Regions from separate parts of the Vibrio sp. 10N genome, predicted to be linked through region 2. Evidence: riboswitches for the same ligand, from Rfam matches in the RefSeq annotation. Region 2 holds a riboswitch; the other holds the start of a gene.
What was found. A riboswitch is a leader RNA that binds a small molecule or an ion and turns the genes downstream of it on or off. The one in region 2 is predicted to bind lysine.
Positions count from the first base shown of each region.

Region 1: it holds a riboswitch for lysine, as region 2 does, so the genes downstream of both, lysC (lysine-sensitive aspartokinase 3) here and AAA946_RS10510 (Na+/H+ antiporter NhaC family protein) in region 2, are expected to answer to the same signal.

Region 1 covers NZ_BTPM01000001.1:3,099,610-3,106,309, reverse strand. Annotated here, with positions in the region: gene lysC (lysine-sensitive aspartokinase 3) at 392-1,741, opposite strand; lysine riboswitch at 1,843-2,017, opposite strand; gene AAA946_RS14435 (pyridoxal-phosphate-dependent aminotransferase family protein) at 2,233-3,351, shown strand; gene AAA946_RS14430 (IS110 family transposase) at 3,823-4,857, shown strand; gene AAA946_RS14425 (valine--tRNA ligase) at 5,204-6,700, opposite strand, start outside.
Region 2 covers NZ_BTPM01000001.1:2,269,191-2,275,890, reverse strand. Annotated here, with positions in the region: gene purB (adenylosuccinate lyase) at 1-360, opposite strand, end outside; gene hflD (high frequency lysogenization protein HflD) at 547-1,164, opposite strand; gene mnmA (tRNA 2-thiouridine(34) synthase MnmA) at 1,200-2,309, opposite strand; gene AAA946_RS10520 (inosine/guanosine kinase) at 2,560-3,864, shown strand; gene AAA946_RS10515 (H-NS family histone-like protein) at 3,916-4,323, opposite strand; lysine riboswitch at 4,888-5,071, shown strand; gene AAA946_RS10510 (Na+/H+ antiporter NhaC family protein) at 5,191-6,700, shown strand, end outside.

The sequences.
Region 1 (6,700 bases), 830 kb from region 2:
TGGATGCAACCCCAGCCACTCCGCCACTTATTAGAGAACCCGATGCGAAAGCGTCGGGTTTTTTATTATCTAGAGTTTGGTTGCTTCCTTTTCAAGGAAGTCGAGTCCCGGTTGGATGCAACCCCAGCCACTCCGCCACTTATTAGAGAACCCGATGCGAAAGCGTCGGGTTTTTTATTATCTAAAATTTGGTAGCTCCCTTTTCAAGGGAGTCGAGTCCCAGTTGATGGCAACCCCCGCCATTCCGCCACTTATACTAAGCCCTAGACTAGGCGTCCCCGTCGAATGACTGGGGCTTTTTTACGTCTATGCTTTTTGAAGTTCTATCATCTGCCATCCCATAGATGCAAAAAAGGCGGTATTTCTACCGCCTTTGTTCAATGCTTATCGCCTACTCAAACAAGTCTTCGTGCAGCGCCTTTACTGCATCCTTCGCTTCACCTTCGTCTAGAAGGAAGCAAAGGTTGTGAGGGCTTGCTCCGTAGCAAATCATACGGATATTGAAGCTGTCTAGTGTATCGAATACTTCCGCTGCTGAACCTTTGGTTTCACTCATCTGGTTACCAATAAGCGCGATAAGGCTAAGCCCTTGTTTGACTTCAACAGTACAAAGTTGCTCTAGCTCTTGCTGTGCTTCAAGTGGGAGCTCTGGTGCGCCTCCACCTGTGTCAGTTTGGTCAAGTGTTAGAGAAACACTGACTTCAGAAGTCGTCACTAGGTCAACAGAGATCTTGTGCTTAGCAAGTACAGTAAATACGTTTGCTAAGAAACCATACGCCTGGAACATTCGAGGGTTACGTAGCGTGACCATAGTTTGGTTGTTACGTAGCGCTAATGCGCGGAACAGAGGTGCGCTCTCTACGGTTTGTCTTACCCAAGTGCCACCTTCTTGTGGTGCTTTAGATGAACCTACAAAAACTGGGATTTGATGACGCAGTGCAGGTAGTAGTGTTGAAGGGTGCAGGATCTTGGCACCGAAGTTAGCCATTTCAGACGCTTCACTAAAGCTGATCTCTGGGATTGGACGAGCATTTGGTGCAATACGTGGATCCGTGGTGTAGATACCTGGTACATCTGTCCAGATTTCAAGACCTGCAGCTTCTACGGCTTCAGCAATCAGTGCTGCGCTGTAATCACTACCGCCACGGCCTAGCGTGGTAGTCTCGCCATCTTCATCAGAGCCAATAAAGCCCTGTGTAACGACAACATGTTGCTTGCAAAGAGGAACCAGCTTCTCGCTAGCCGCTGCTTTGGTCGCTTCGATGTTTGGTTCTGCTTTACCGTAATCACTGTCAGTTTTAAGCGCTTCACGAATATCAAAACGCACTGCATCGACACCACGCTCTTGCATTAAGCGAGTAAGGATGTGCGTGGACATTCGCTCGCCACAGGCCACTAGGTGATCGGTAAGCTTTGGAGTAGCCGCAATGCAAGCTGCTTCTGAAAGTGTTGCTACCTTTTCAATCAAAGCATCAACACGTGCTTCAATAGAGCTGACGTCATTGAGCTTTGACATAATGTCGGTGTGGATATCGCGAAGCTTGCGAATCAGCTCAGCACGACGAGCTTCGTCTTTAACGCCGTTTGCAAGTTCAACCAAGATATTGGTCACGCCTGAACAAGCGCTGCTTACTACCAATTTGGTTTGCGGGTTATTTTCGACGATTTCGGCACAACGGCTCATGGCTTCGAAGTTGGCGACGCTTGTTCCGCCAAATTTAGCTACATTGAATGCGCTCACAGTGTTTCTCCAGGACTTCCAGTTTAAAGTTTAAGGTTGGTAACCCAACATCCGATGTTTGAAGAGAGAAATAGAGCAGAGGAATCTGAATAATTAGAATAGACCTCAGAAGCTCTTCACCAAATCTTGGTGACAGTTAAAGGGATTCAGCCCGTTTAACCGACAAACTAAATCCGACAATTTTAGTTCATCTCGGCACTGCTCCCCATGAGTGAATTGTATTGAAGTTGCGGCTTCACAAATCACTTGCCTGGGCAGTGCTCCTCTTCCGCTGTAGCATCGAGAACGTCAATGAAAACGATTGGCTACAGATAGTGTGTTTATTCAACGTTTTTGCGTGCCAAAAGTCAATGGATGTTTATGCATTTCACATGAAAAACTTGAGTGGTTGGATGTTGCAAAAATGTTGTTTTTTCGCCATTGTAGATGGCATTAACGTCCAACGTGATGTTTTTCCCAACAACTACAATAACCTAATAGGATAACTGCCCATGACCATTTCAAGCTTTGTGCCCCCTCACCGAACTCTAATGGGACCTGGCCCATCTGATATCTATCCGCAAGTATTGCAAGCATTGAGCCGCCCAACAATAGGTCACCTTGACCCACTTTTTATCGGGATGATGGATGAGCTCAAAGCGCTGCTGAAATACGCATTCCAAACAGAAAATGAATTTACAATTGCGGTCTCTGCCCCTGGTAGTGCCGGTATGGAAACTTGCTTTGTAAACCTAGTCGAGCCAGGTGATAAGGTTATCGTGTGCCGCAATGGTGTGTTTGGTGAGCGCATGCGTGAGAACGTGGTTCGCTGTGGCGGCGAGGCGATTGTGGTGGATGATGAGTGGGGTGCACCGGCTTCGGTCACTAAAGTCGAACAGGCGATAGCTGAACATCCTGATGCGAAGATCCTCGCATTTGTGCATGCTGAAACCTCTACCGGAGCGGTGAGTGATGCTAAAGCGCTAGGTGCGCTGGCTAAGCAGCACAACATGCTATCTATTGTGGATGCAGTGACCTCACTAGGTGGTGTTCCGTTATTGGTAGACGAGTGGCAGTTGGATGCCGTTTACTCTGGTAGCCAAAAGTGCCTCTCTTGTGTTCCTGGTTTGTCACCAGTCACCCTGTCTCCAGCAGCCATTGAAGTGATTAAGTCCCGACAAGCACCAGTTCAGAGTTGGTTCTTGGATCAGAGCCTAGTACTAGGTTATTGGAGCGGGGAGGGTAAGCGTAGTTATCACCACACTGCGCCAGTAAACAGCCTTTACGCGCTTCATGAGTCGTTGGTGCTTTTGAAAAACGAAGGGCTAGAGAATGCATGGCAGCGCCATAAAGACATGCATATGTTGCTACGTGAAGGGCTCGAAAACCTAGGTCTGAGTTTTGTTGTTGAAGAGCAAAGTCGTCTACCGCAACTTAATGCCGTCTATCTTCCAGAAGGCGTAGATGATGCCGCAGTAAGAGCGCAGCTGTTAGAAGAGTACAACCTTGAGATTGGTGCTGGCCTTGGTGCGCTCGCTGGAAAAGCATGGCGTATTGGTTTGATGGGCTACGGCGCGAGAAGAGAGAATGTCGCGCTTTGTCTGAAGGCGCTTGAGACGGTGTTGAAGTAGTCTTTACAACATTAGATAACAGACGTCATCCCCTTGAAAAAGGGGACCTCGTGCGGCAAGTGACTCACACAATTTGACCGCGGTACTAGCGGGTGAAGATCCTCACTTTCGTGAGGATGACGTCTATTTTGGTTATTAGTGTACGCTGCGCTCAATGCAGTACTTTCGCCATCTCCTTGAAAAAGGGGATCTCGTGTGGTGAGTGGCTCACACAATTTGACCGTGATATTCGTGGATGAAGATCCTCACTTTCGTGAGAATGACGTCTATTTGGGTTATTAGTATACGCTGCGCTCAAAGCAGTACTTTCGTAATCTCCTGAAAAAAGGGATCTCGTGTGGTGAGTGGCTCACACAATTTGACCGTGGTATTCGTGGATGAAGATCCTCACTTTCGCGATGTATGGACTCCCTCCCTCAAGAGGGAGCTAAAATTACTGGTGACCAAACCATAATCTTTAGGAGTCCATACATGAATAAGTCTACGATCATTGCGATTGATTTAGCAAAGAACTCATTTCAAGTTTGTAAGCTGATTGGCAATCATGTCGCCACCGAGAAGGCGTTCAGTAAAGCCAAACTAAAATCTTGGCTAGCTAAACAGCCGCCTTGTACTGTCGTCATGGAGTCCTGCGGCACTTCCCATTTTTGGGGGCGTTTTTGTCAGTCTTTAGGGCATGAAGTTATCTTAATCGCACCAAAGAATGTATCCCCATTCCGCTCGAATCAAAAAACAGACAAGAATGATGCAATGGCCATTGCTGTCGCAGCTAAACAGCCTAATGTCCACTTTATTGCGGTCAAATCTGTCAGGGCGCAGTCACTTCAATCCATCGACAAGATGAGACAGCACTTGGTCGATACAATCACTGCTACAAGCAACATGATTAGAGCACTTATTGCCGAGTTTGGGGTTGATATTCCACGCGGAACGTCCGCTTTTGGAAAGCAAGTTCCTTTCGTCTTAGAAGATGCAGAAAATGGCCTACCAGATATTGTCAGAGAGCAAATATCGACAATGTATTGGCTGTACCAAGACCTTACAGCAAGGAAAGAAAAGGTTGTAAAACAACTCAACAATGAGATTCAACAACAACCTGAATGTCGTGCTCTATCTGCTCTTGAGGGCGTAGGTAATGTCAACGCATTAGCCTTGTATCTATCCATAGGTGAAGACGGCGGCAACTTCAAAAATGGCCGTGAAGCTTCTGCGTGCATTGGCCTAACGCCAAAACAGTACAGCACTGGCGGCAAGACTGTGCTTTTAGGTATAGGCAAAAAATACGCCTGTAAACGAATACGAGCTAATTTGATTCAAGGTGCTCTCGCTTTTGTTCGTGCTGTCGACCGAAGGGAGCCTAAAACAACAAAAGAGGCTTGGGTTAAAGGCCTGATAGAAAGAGCAGGGCTCCGAAGAGCGGCTGTTGCTCTTGCTAACAAAACAGTCAGAACGGCATGGTCGATGCTTAATCACCACCAACCATACCAATTACCCGAGCCAGTTTAAAACCCCTATTTAGATTACAACCAAGAGTAAGACGAAAACAGGTAAGACCGACCCTAACGAGCCAGATCATCCTCATGGTACCAGGTACCTTTTTCGCGAAGTGGCATTAGGGTGCGAAAACATCAAGGGGCAGAGTTCGCTACTCAATAAGAGCCCGAATATGCGCATGCTTCCTACTTATTTTTGTCCTCTAGTTGCAATCTAACGGGAGTCCATATATGAGGATGACGTGGGATATGAGGATTACGGGGAATATGAGGCTGACGTTAAACTCTGTCCAATGGCGTTGAAAACAAAAAAAGCCGAGAGTGTTACCACTCTCGGCTTATGTTTTTAGACTTGCTAATTAAAGCGCAGCAATAGTTTGCTTTTGCTCTTCAAGTTTAACTAGCGTCTCTTTGTAGCCTTCTAGCTTCTCACGCTCTTTAGCCACGACTGCTTCTGGTGCTTTTGCTACGAAGCCTTCGTTACCTAGCTTACCTTCGATACGCTTGATCTCGCCTTGAGTCTTAGCAATCTCTTTCGCTAGACGATCCAGCTCAGCGTCTTTGTCGATCAGACCCGCCATTGGGATCATCAGCTCAGACTTACCAACCAGTGCTGTTGCACATGCTGGTGTCTCTTCGCCTTCAGCCAGTACCTTGATGCCTTCTAGTTTTGCAAGTGAAGCAAGAACTGCTTTGTTTGCTTCTAGGCGCGCTGCGTCTTTCTCGTCAGCAACCTTCAGCATCACGTCCAGACCTTTGCTTGGTGCAATGTCGTATTCTGCACGAAGGTTACGGATACTAGTAATGAATGCTTTCACCCACTCGATATCATCAAGCGCTTCTTGGTTGAAGTTAGCTTCTTCAAACTGAGGTAGAGCTTGTAGCATGATTGTTCTTTCTTCAGAATCAGGGCCTTCAACACCGTCAACTAGTGGTATAACGCTTTGCCAGATAGTTTCAGTGATGTATGGCAGTACTGGGTGAGCAAGACGAAGTGTCTTCTCAAGTACGGTGATCAGCGTACGACGCGTACCACGTTGCTGAGCTTCGTTGCCTTTCCATAGAACTGGTTTAGTCAGCTCTAGGTACCAGTCACAGAATTGGTTCCAGATGAACTCGTAGATAGTGTTTGCTGCCATGTCTAGACGGTAGTTGTCTAGGTGAGCGTTAAACTCTTTGGCTGCCAGTTCGAACTGAGATTCGATCCACTTGTCTGCTAGTGAGTACTCGATGTCACCTTCGCCGAAGCCACAATCTTGGTCTTCAGTGTTCATCAGTACGTAACGGCTTGCGTTCCACAGCTTGTTACAGAAGTTACGGTAACCTTCAAGACGCTTCATATCCCAGTTGATATCACGACCTGTAGACGCCATTGCTGCAAGAGTGAAGCGAAGTGCATCCGTACCGTATGGTTCAATGCCATCCTCGAATGTCTTACGAGTGTTCTTCTCGATCTTCTTCGCTAGTTGAGGCTGCATCATGTTACCAGTGCGCTTCTCGACTAGAGACTCAAGATCGATACCATCAATCATATCGATTGGGTCAAGTACGTTACCTTTCGACTTCGACATCTTGTCGCCGTTCTCGTCACGGATTAGACCGGTAACGTAAACCGTCTTGAATGGTACTTGTGGCTTGCCATTTTCATCTTTACAGAAGTGCATGGTCATCATGATCATGCGTGCAACCCAGAAGAAGATGATGTCGAAACCAGTAACCAGTACATCTGACGGGTGGAAGGTTTTTAGATCGTCAGTGTTTTCTGGCCAGCCTTGCGTTCCGAATGTCCATAGCGCTGAAGAGAACCAAGTATCCAGTACGTCATCGTCTTGGCGCAGTACAACAACCGGTGCCAG
Region 2 (6,700 bases):
AGCGAAGTGGATGAACTCGTTTACCGCGTGAAGCTCTGGTACACCCGCTACTTTTTCTTTTAGGAAGTACTCAACCGCTTTAACGTCGTGGTTAGTGGTACGCTCGATCTCTTTAATGCGTGCAGCGTCTTCTTCGCTGAAGTTAGCCGCTAGCTCATCAAGAAACTGGTTAGCTTCTGCACTGAATGCTGGAACTTCTTTGATTGCATCCGTCGCTGCAAGTTTTTGCAACCAACGAATTTCAACGATAGAGCGGTACTTTAGTAGGCCAAACTCACTAAAGATGCTGCGAAGTGCAGTTGTCTTACTACCGTAACGGCCGTCTACTGGTGAAACAGCAGTCAATGCTGACAGTTCCATGATGTTCTCCTGAATTGGGTTTCTAAATTTCGTGAGCTTTATACCAATAACTGCGGCATTTGTCACGAACATTGCGCAAACGTTTGCGCTAAATGTATTTTGGTAGAAAAAGTAAACTCGCACAGGGTGCGAGTTTACAGTGATTCGTATGAGTAATAGTGATTCGAGTTGCTATACCGATGTCTATTACATGCGAGCAAGCAGAATCTGTGCTTGTTCAATCATTTTTTTGCGTCCGAACACTAAGTGTCTGCGCTTACCACCTACTTGGCGCCATAAAACAGCACTACGAATACCAGACAGTAGCAGAGCGCGTACTTTCTGTTGAGTCGAGGTTTGCTGAAGTACCGCTGGAGTACCCGTCACTTGAATACGAGGTCCAATTGGGCTTATGACGTCTAAGTAAACGCTAGCGAGGTTGCTGATCATTTGCTCATCGAGTAGCTCATAGTGATCAAGTTGACGCTCAACCATTTGCAAGCGGTCGCCAAGCTGTGCCATCGCATCATTGCGGCTATTGAGCTTACGCTCCAACGCCATAAGGCTGATGATATAGCGAGTGATTTCACTGCCTGCTGGTGTGCTGTCGATCCCGTTCACCAAGCACTCGAGCCCGATTTTTAAGTCAGATTCTATGCCGAACACGTCGAGCGTGCTCGACGGGTTCATGTTAGTGATCGCTTTGATTGAGGTTTCAAACGCGTCTGAATCACAGTAACCGTCTTTAGCAACACGTTGAACGAGGGCAACGGCTTGGCAAATCCCTGCAAACGCTATAGTACGGTCATAAAGTGTATTAGCCACGTAGTTCTCCTAAGAAAATAATCTGCGAATTGTGTTTAGATGCGCTCTTCGATGATGCCGCCACCAAGACAAACATTGCCACTGTAGAATACCGCAGATTGACCTGGGGTTACTGCGACTTGTGGCTCATCAAAGATCACTTTAATGTTTTCATCGTCGATAGGAATGATAGTACAAGGGATATCCTGTTGACGATAACGGGTTTTCACTGTGCATTGTAACGGCTGCGTGATCGCTTGACGATCGACCCAGTGCAGTTGCGAAGCGCGAAGTCCATTAGATTTTAGCAGTGGGTGATCAGCACCTTGTACCGCGATAAGGACATTACGTTTAAGATCTTTCTCCGCAACGTACCAAGGCTCTTCGTTGCCACCGCCGCCTTTTTGACCACCAATATGCAGGCCTTTACGTTGACCAAGCGTGTGGTACATAAGACCTTGGTGTTCACCGATTTCTTTGCCTTCAGGCGTTTCGATTTTACCCGGTTGTGCTGGCAAATAGCGAGACAAGAAGTCTGTAAATTTGCGCTCACCGATAAAACAAATACCTGTAGAGTCTTTTTTCTTGGCGGTGATTAAACCTTGCTCTTCAGCAATGCGGCGTACTTCCGGCTTCTCAAGCTCACCCACAGGGAACAGGCTGCGCGCGATTTGTTCGTGGCTTAGCGTGTACAGGAAGTAGCTTTGATCTTTATTGCTGTCTAGGCCGCGCAACATTTGTGGTGCTTCACCGTTTTCCGGGAAAGTGCGGCTTACATAGTGACCCATGGCAATATAATCGGCATCTAGCACTTCATCTGCAAACTCTAAGAAGGCTTTGAACTTGATTTCTTTGTTACAAAGAATGTCAGGGTTTGGTGTGCGACCTGCTTTGTATTCCGCTAGGAAGTATTCGAATACGTTGTCCCAATACTCAGCAGCAAAGTTGATCGTATGCAGGTGGATACCTAGCTTGTCACAAACCGCTTGTGCGTCAGCAAGATCTTCCGCTGCCGTGCAGTATTCCTCGTTATCATCTTCTTCCCAGTTCTTCATGAACAGGCCTTCTACTTGGTAGCCTTGCTGTTTCAGAAGATAGGCAGAAACAGAGGAGTCTACACCGCCGGACATACCGACAATCACTTTCTTTTGGCTGTTATCAGACATGTATAAATACCACCTAATTAAATTGGACGCCGATTTTAGCAGAAACCAAACCAGCAATACAGTTCCGCGAACTGAATCACACTTTTATAAACAGATGAAGTATGTCCTGATTGAGAGAAAAACAAGGCTTTTAACAAAAAAATTGATACGTAAACGTTTGCTAAAATTGCGTATGTTGCCGAGGTAATCTATACAGAGGTAGAATCGCCGCCCTTAACCCTTCTTATTTACTTATGACGAAGACAACCGTATGAAATTCCCTGGCCAAAGAAAGTCAAAGCACTACTTCCCTGTTCACGAGAGAGATTTGCTTGTTAGCCAATCACAAAGCAGCAAGAAGATGTCACGCACGCACATTATTGGTATTGACCAAACCTTGGTCGATATCGAAGCAAAAGTCGACAGCAGTGTGATCGAAAAGTTTGGCCTAAGTAAAGGGCACTCGTTGGTTATTGATGACCAAGCGGCGGAAGCTTTATATAACGAGTTGAAGGATAAAGAACTGATCACCAATGAATACGCTGGCGGAACCATTGGTAATACCTTGCACAATTACTCTGTATTAGCAGACGATAAATCGGTGCTGCTTGGCGTTATGAGCGCTGATATTAAGATTGGTAGCTATGGTTACCGCTATCTATGTAATACGTCGAGTCGAATGGATCTTAATTACCTTCAAGGGGTGGAAGGGGCTATTGGTCGTTGCTTTACCTTGATCACTGAAGATGGCGAACGTACTTTCGCAATTAGTGAAGGACAGATGAACCAACTTCGCGCAGAGAGTATTCCTGAAAAAATCTTCAAAAAAGCGTCGGCTTTGGTTTTAACCGCGTACTTAGTGCGCTGTAAAGATGGCGACCCAATGCCAGAAGCAACAATGCAAGCAATTGAGTACGCCAAAAAATATAATGTCCCAGTTGTATTAACGCTTGGTACACGCTTTGTTATTCAAGACGATCCTGAATATTGGCGCGACTTCTTGAAACAGCATGTTTCTGTTGTTGCAATGAATGAAGATGAAGCGGAAGCGCTCACCGGTGAAAAAGATCCATTGGCAGCTTCAGATAAAGCGCTTGATTGGGTTGATTTGGTGCTTTGCACTGCGGGCCCTGTCGGTTTGTACATGGCGGGTTATACAGAAGATGCATCTAAACGTGAAACGAGTTTACCTTTATTACCTGGCTGTATTGCTGAATTCAATCGTTTTGAATTTAGTCGACCAGCGGTAAAAGATGCCTGCGATAATCCTATTAAAGTTTATTCACATATTGCGCCTTATATGGGCGGCCCAGAAAAGATTAAGAATACTAATGGTGCGGGTGATGCTGCGTTGTCTGCGTTGCTACATGATATGGCAGCGAATAAATACCATAAAGAAAATGTGCCTAACTCAAGTAAACACCAACATACTTTCTTGACTTATTCGTCGTTCTCACAAGTGTGCAAGTACTCGAACCGAGCAAGCTATGAGGTATTGGTTCAGCATTCACCTCGTCTTTCTAGAGGTTTACCTGAAAGAGAAGATAGCCTTGAAGAGGCTTATTGGGAAAGATAAAAAAAGCGCCAGTTATTGGCGCTTTTTTATAAATGACTAAAGGAGTTTGAATTAGATTTCAAAGTCTTCTAGTGATTTACCTGCATCTAGTGCTGCTTGGATAACTGACGGTGTACGACCTTGGCCAGTCCAAGTTTTTTCTGCGCCTGTACCGTCAACGTACTTGTATTTTGCTGGGCGAGGAGCACGTTTAGTTTTTGCTTTGCCTTTAGACTCACCAGACAGTGCCGCAATAAGATCTTCAACGTCAATGCCGTCTTGAGCGATCATTTGTGCATATTCACTTAGCTTAGCTTCACGTGCTTGTTTTGCTGCACGTTCTTCTGCTTCAGCTTCTTGTCTTTCACCCACAACGGTAGTTAGCTTTTCTAGTGCTTCTTCCAATTGCTCAAGAGTAAGTTCACGAGCAAATGCACGCAGGCTACGAATATTAAGTAGAGTTTTAGTTAATTCAGACATGACATTCCCATGAGTTATTTATTTGGTTTCGATTAATAATAAACATCAAATTTAAAATTGACAATATTTTCGTAGTATTCAGACAATAAAAATAGAAATTCTTACAGAAACTTGATAATTGATGCTTAAACATGGGATTCAAAATCTGAAAGCAAGGAGAAGTAACGATAATATTGATTCAATTGTGAATCTTTCTTCATAATTGTCATTCTCCGTCTGGATTTTGTTGCATATTGTACTAGCAGCTTGGTTAATCAAGTTAACCTGCAGTGGAAGAAAGTAAATTGTCAAAGCAATAGATGGCTTATTAATAAGCACATACACATTAAAAGTTTATAAAACTATATGTCTTGCGTCGCATAAATCGTGAGTAGTGTGACTAAGTGCGCTAATTCCATTCTCCGTAGTCGTGTGGCGTTAGGATTTACAATCAACCAAAAAACTTTACAACGATGCAACATCATTCATGTTGCAATTGACGGTTTGATAAGTACAATGGCTCGCACCTAATGCAAGAGAAAGCACATTCTTTCATCATAGTCAGTCTGACTAGTGAATGATTTCTCTTGATGTAGAGGCGCGATAGTGATCAGTAACCATCGTTGGGGTGATACCAATGAACGATGATGAAAGGCGCTATCGCCGAAGTGAGAAAAGACCATCAATCTTGCTCGCTGGGGTTGTCTTCGAAAGGAACAACACTGCCATAGTCTATTATATTGTTAAACTATGGAGCGCTACTGTAGGGTTGGGTGAAGTGTTCACTTCCCTTTCGCTTAGTTCAACGTTTGCGTCTGGACTTCTCGTCTCTATGACGCATGTCTGCAGTAGATCTCTGACCATAATAAAAACTGGTTTTTGAAGATCATGAATTTAATCGATTTTGCTACATCACCATTGTCACTGCTACCGCCGATCGTAGCATTGAGTTTGGCTATTATTACCCGTCGCGTTTTACTATCGTTGGGTGTGGGTATCGTTTTGGGTGCCTTCTTACTTAATGACTATTCTGCAGTAAACGCTGCAGGCTACGTGTTCGACACCGTTTCGGGTGTGGTTATTGAAGATGGCGGCCTAAATACTTGGAACATGAGTATTGTTGGCTTCTTGTTGCTATTGGGGATGATGACTGCGTTGCTGACGCTGTCTGGCGGCACGAAAGCGTTTGCTGAATGGGCACAGGCTCGTGTGAAAAGTAAACGTGGTTCCAAACTACTGGCTGCTTTCCTTGGCGTATTTATTTTCGTTGACGACTACTTTAACAGCCTTGCTGTAGGTGCGATCTCTCGTCCTGTTACTGACCGTTTCTATGTATCGCGCGCTAAGCTAGCCTATATTCTTGACTCGACTGCCGCGCCAATGTGTGTGCTTATGCCAGCATCTAGCTGGGGTGCATACATCATGACTATCGTTAGCGGTATTTTGGTTGCTCACGGTATTACAGAATACTCCGCAATTGGTGCTTACGTTCGCCTAATTCCAATGAACTTCTATGCTGTGTTTGCGCTCTTGATGGTATTTGCCGTTGCCTGGTTCCAACTTGATGTGGGTCCAATGCGCAAGCATGAACTGAATGCGAAACAAGGTCTAGGTTTTGATAAAGATAAAGAGAACGACGCAAAAGAAGCGCATGAACTGAATGAAGAGCTGGATATTAAAGAAAGCGAGTTTGGTTCTGTTTCTGATCTAGTACTGCCTATCTTAGTTCTAATTGGCGCAATGATTGCTGCGATGATCTACACCGGCGGTCAAGCTCTGGCGGCGGATGAGATTGCGTTTAACCTACTTGGCGCATTTGAAAATACAGATGTCGGCACTTCGCTTATTTATGGCGGCTCTGCAGGTCTTCTAACAGCGGTATTTACTGTTTTGAAACAGAAGCTGTCTGTTGCTGATATCGCAACGACGATGTGGATTGGTGCAAAATCGATGTTTGGTGCCATTCTTATTCTATTCTTCGCTTGGTCTATCGGCTCGGTTATCGGTGACATGAAGACGGGCGCGTACCTTTCTTCAACGGTTCAAGGCAACATCAATGTACATTGGCTGCCAGTCATTCTGTTCTTATTGTCTGGCCTAATGGCGTTCTCTACAGGTACATCTTGGGGTACGTTTGGCATCATGCTCCCAATCGCAGGTGATATGGCGGGTGCAACAGATATTGCCATGATGCTACCTATGCTAGGTGCGGTGCTTGCAGGTTCTGTGTTCGGTGACCACTGCTCGCCAATCTCTGACACGACGATCTTGTCGTCTACAGGCGCACGTTGTAACCACATTGACCACGTCTCTACGCAGCTTCCGTATGCTCTATCAGTGGCGTTGGTTTCTTGTGTTGGCTTTATTACTCTAGGTATGACTACCTCAGTGGCGATTT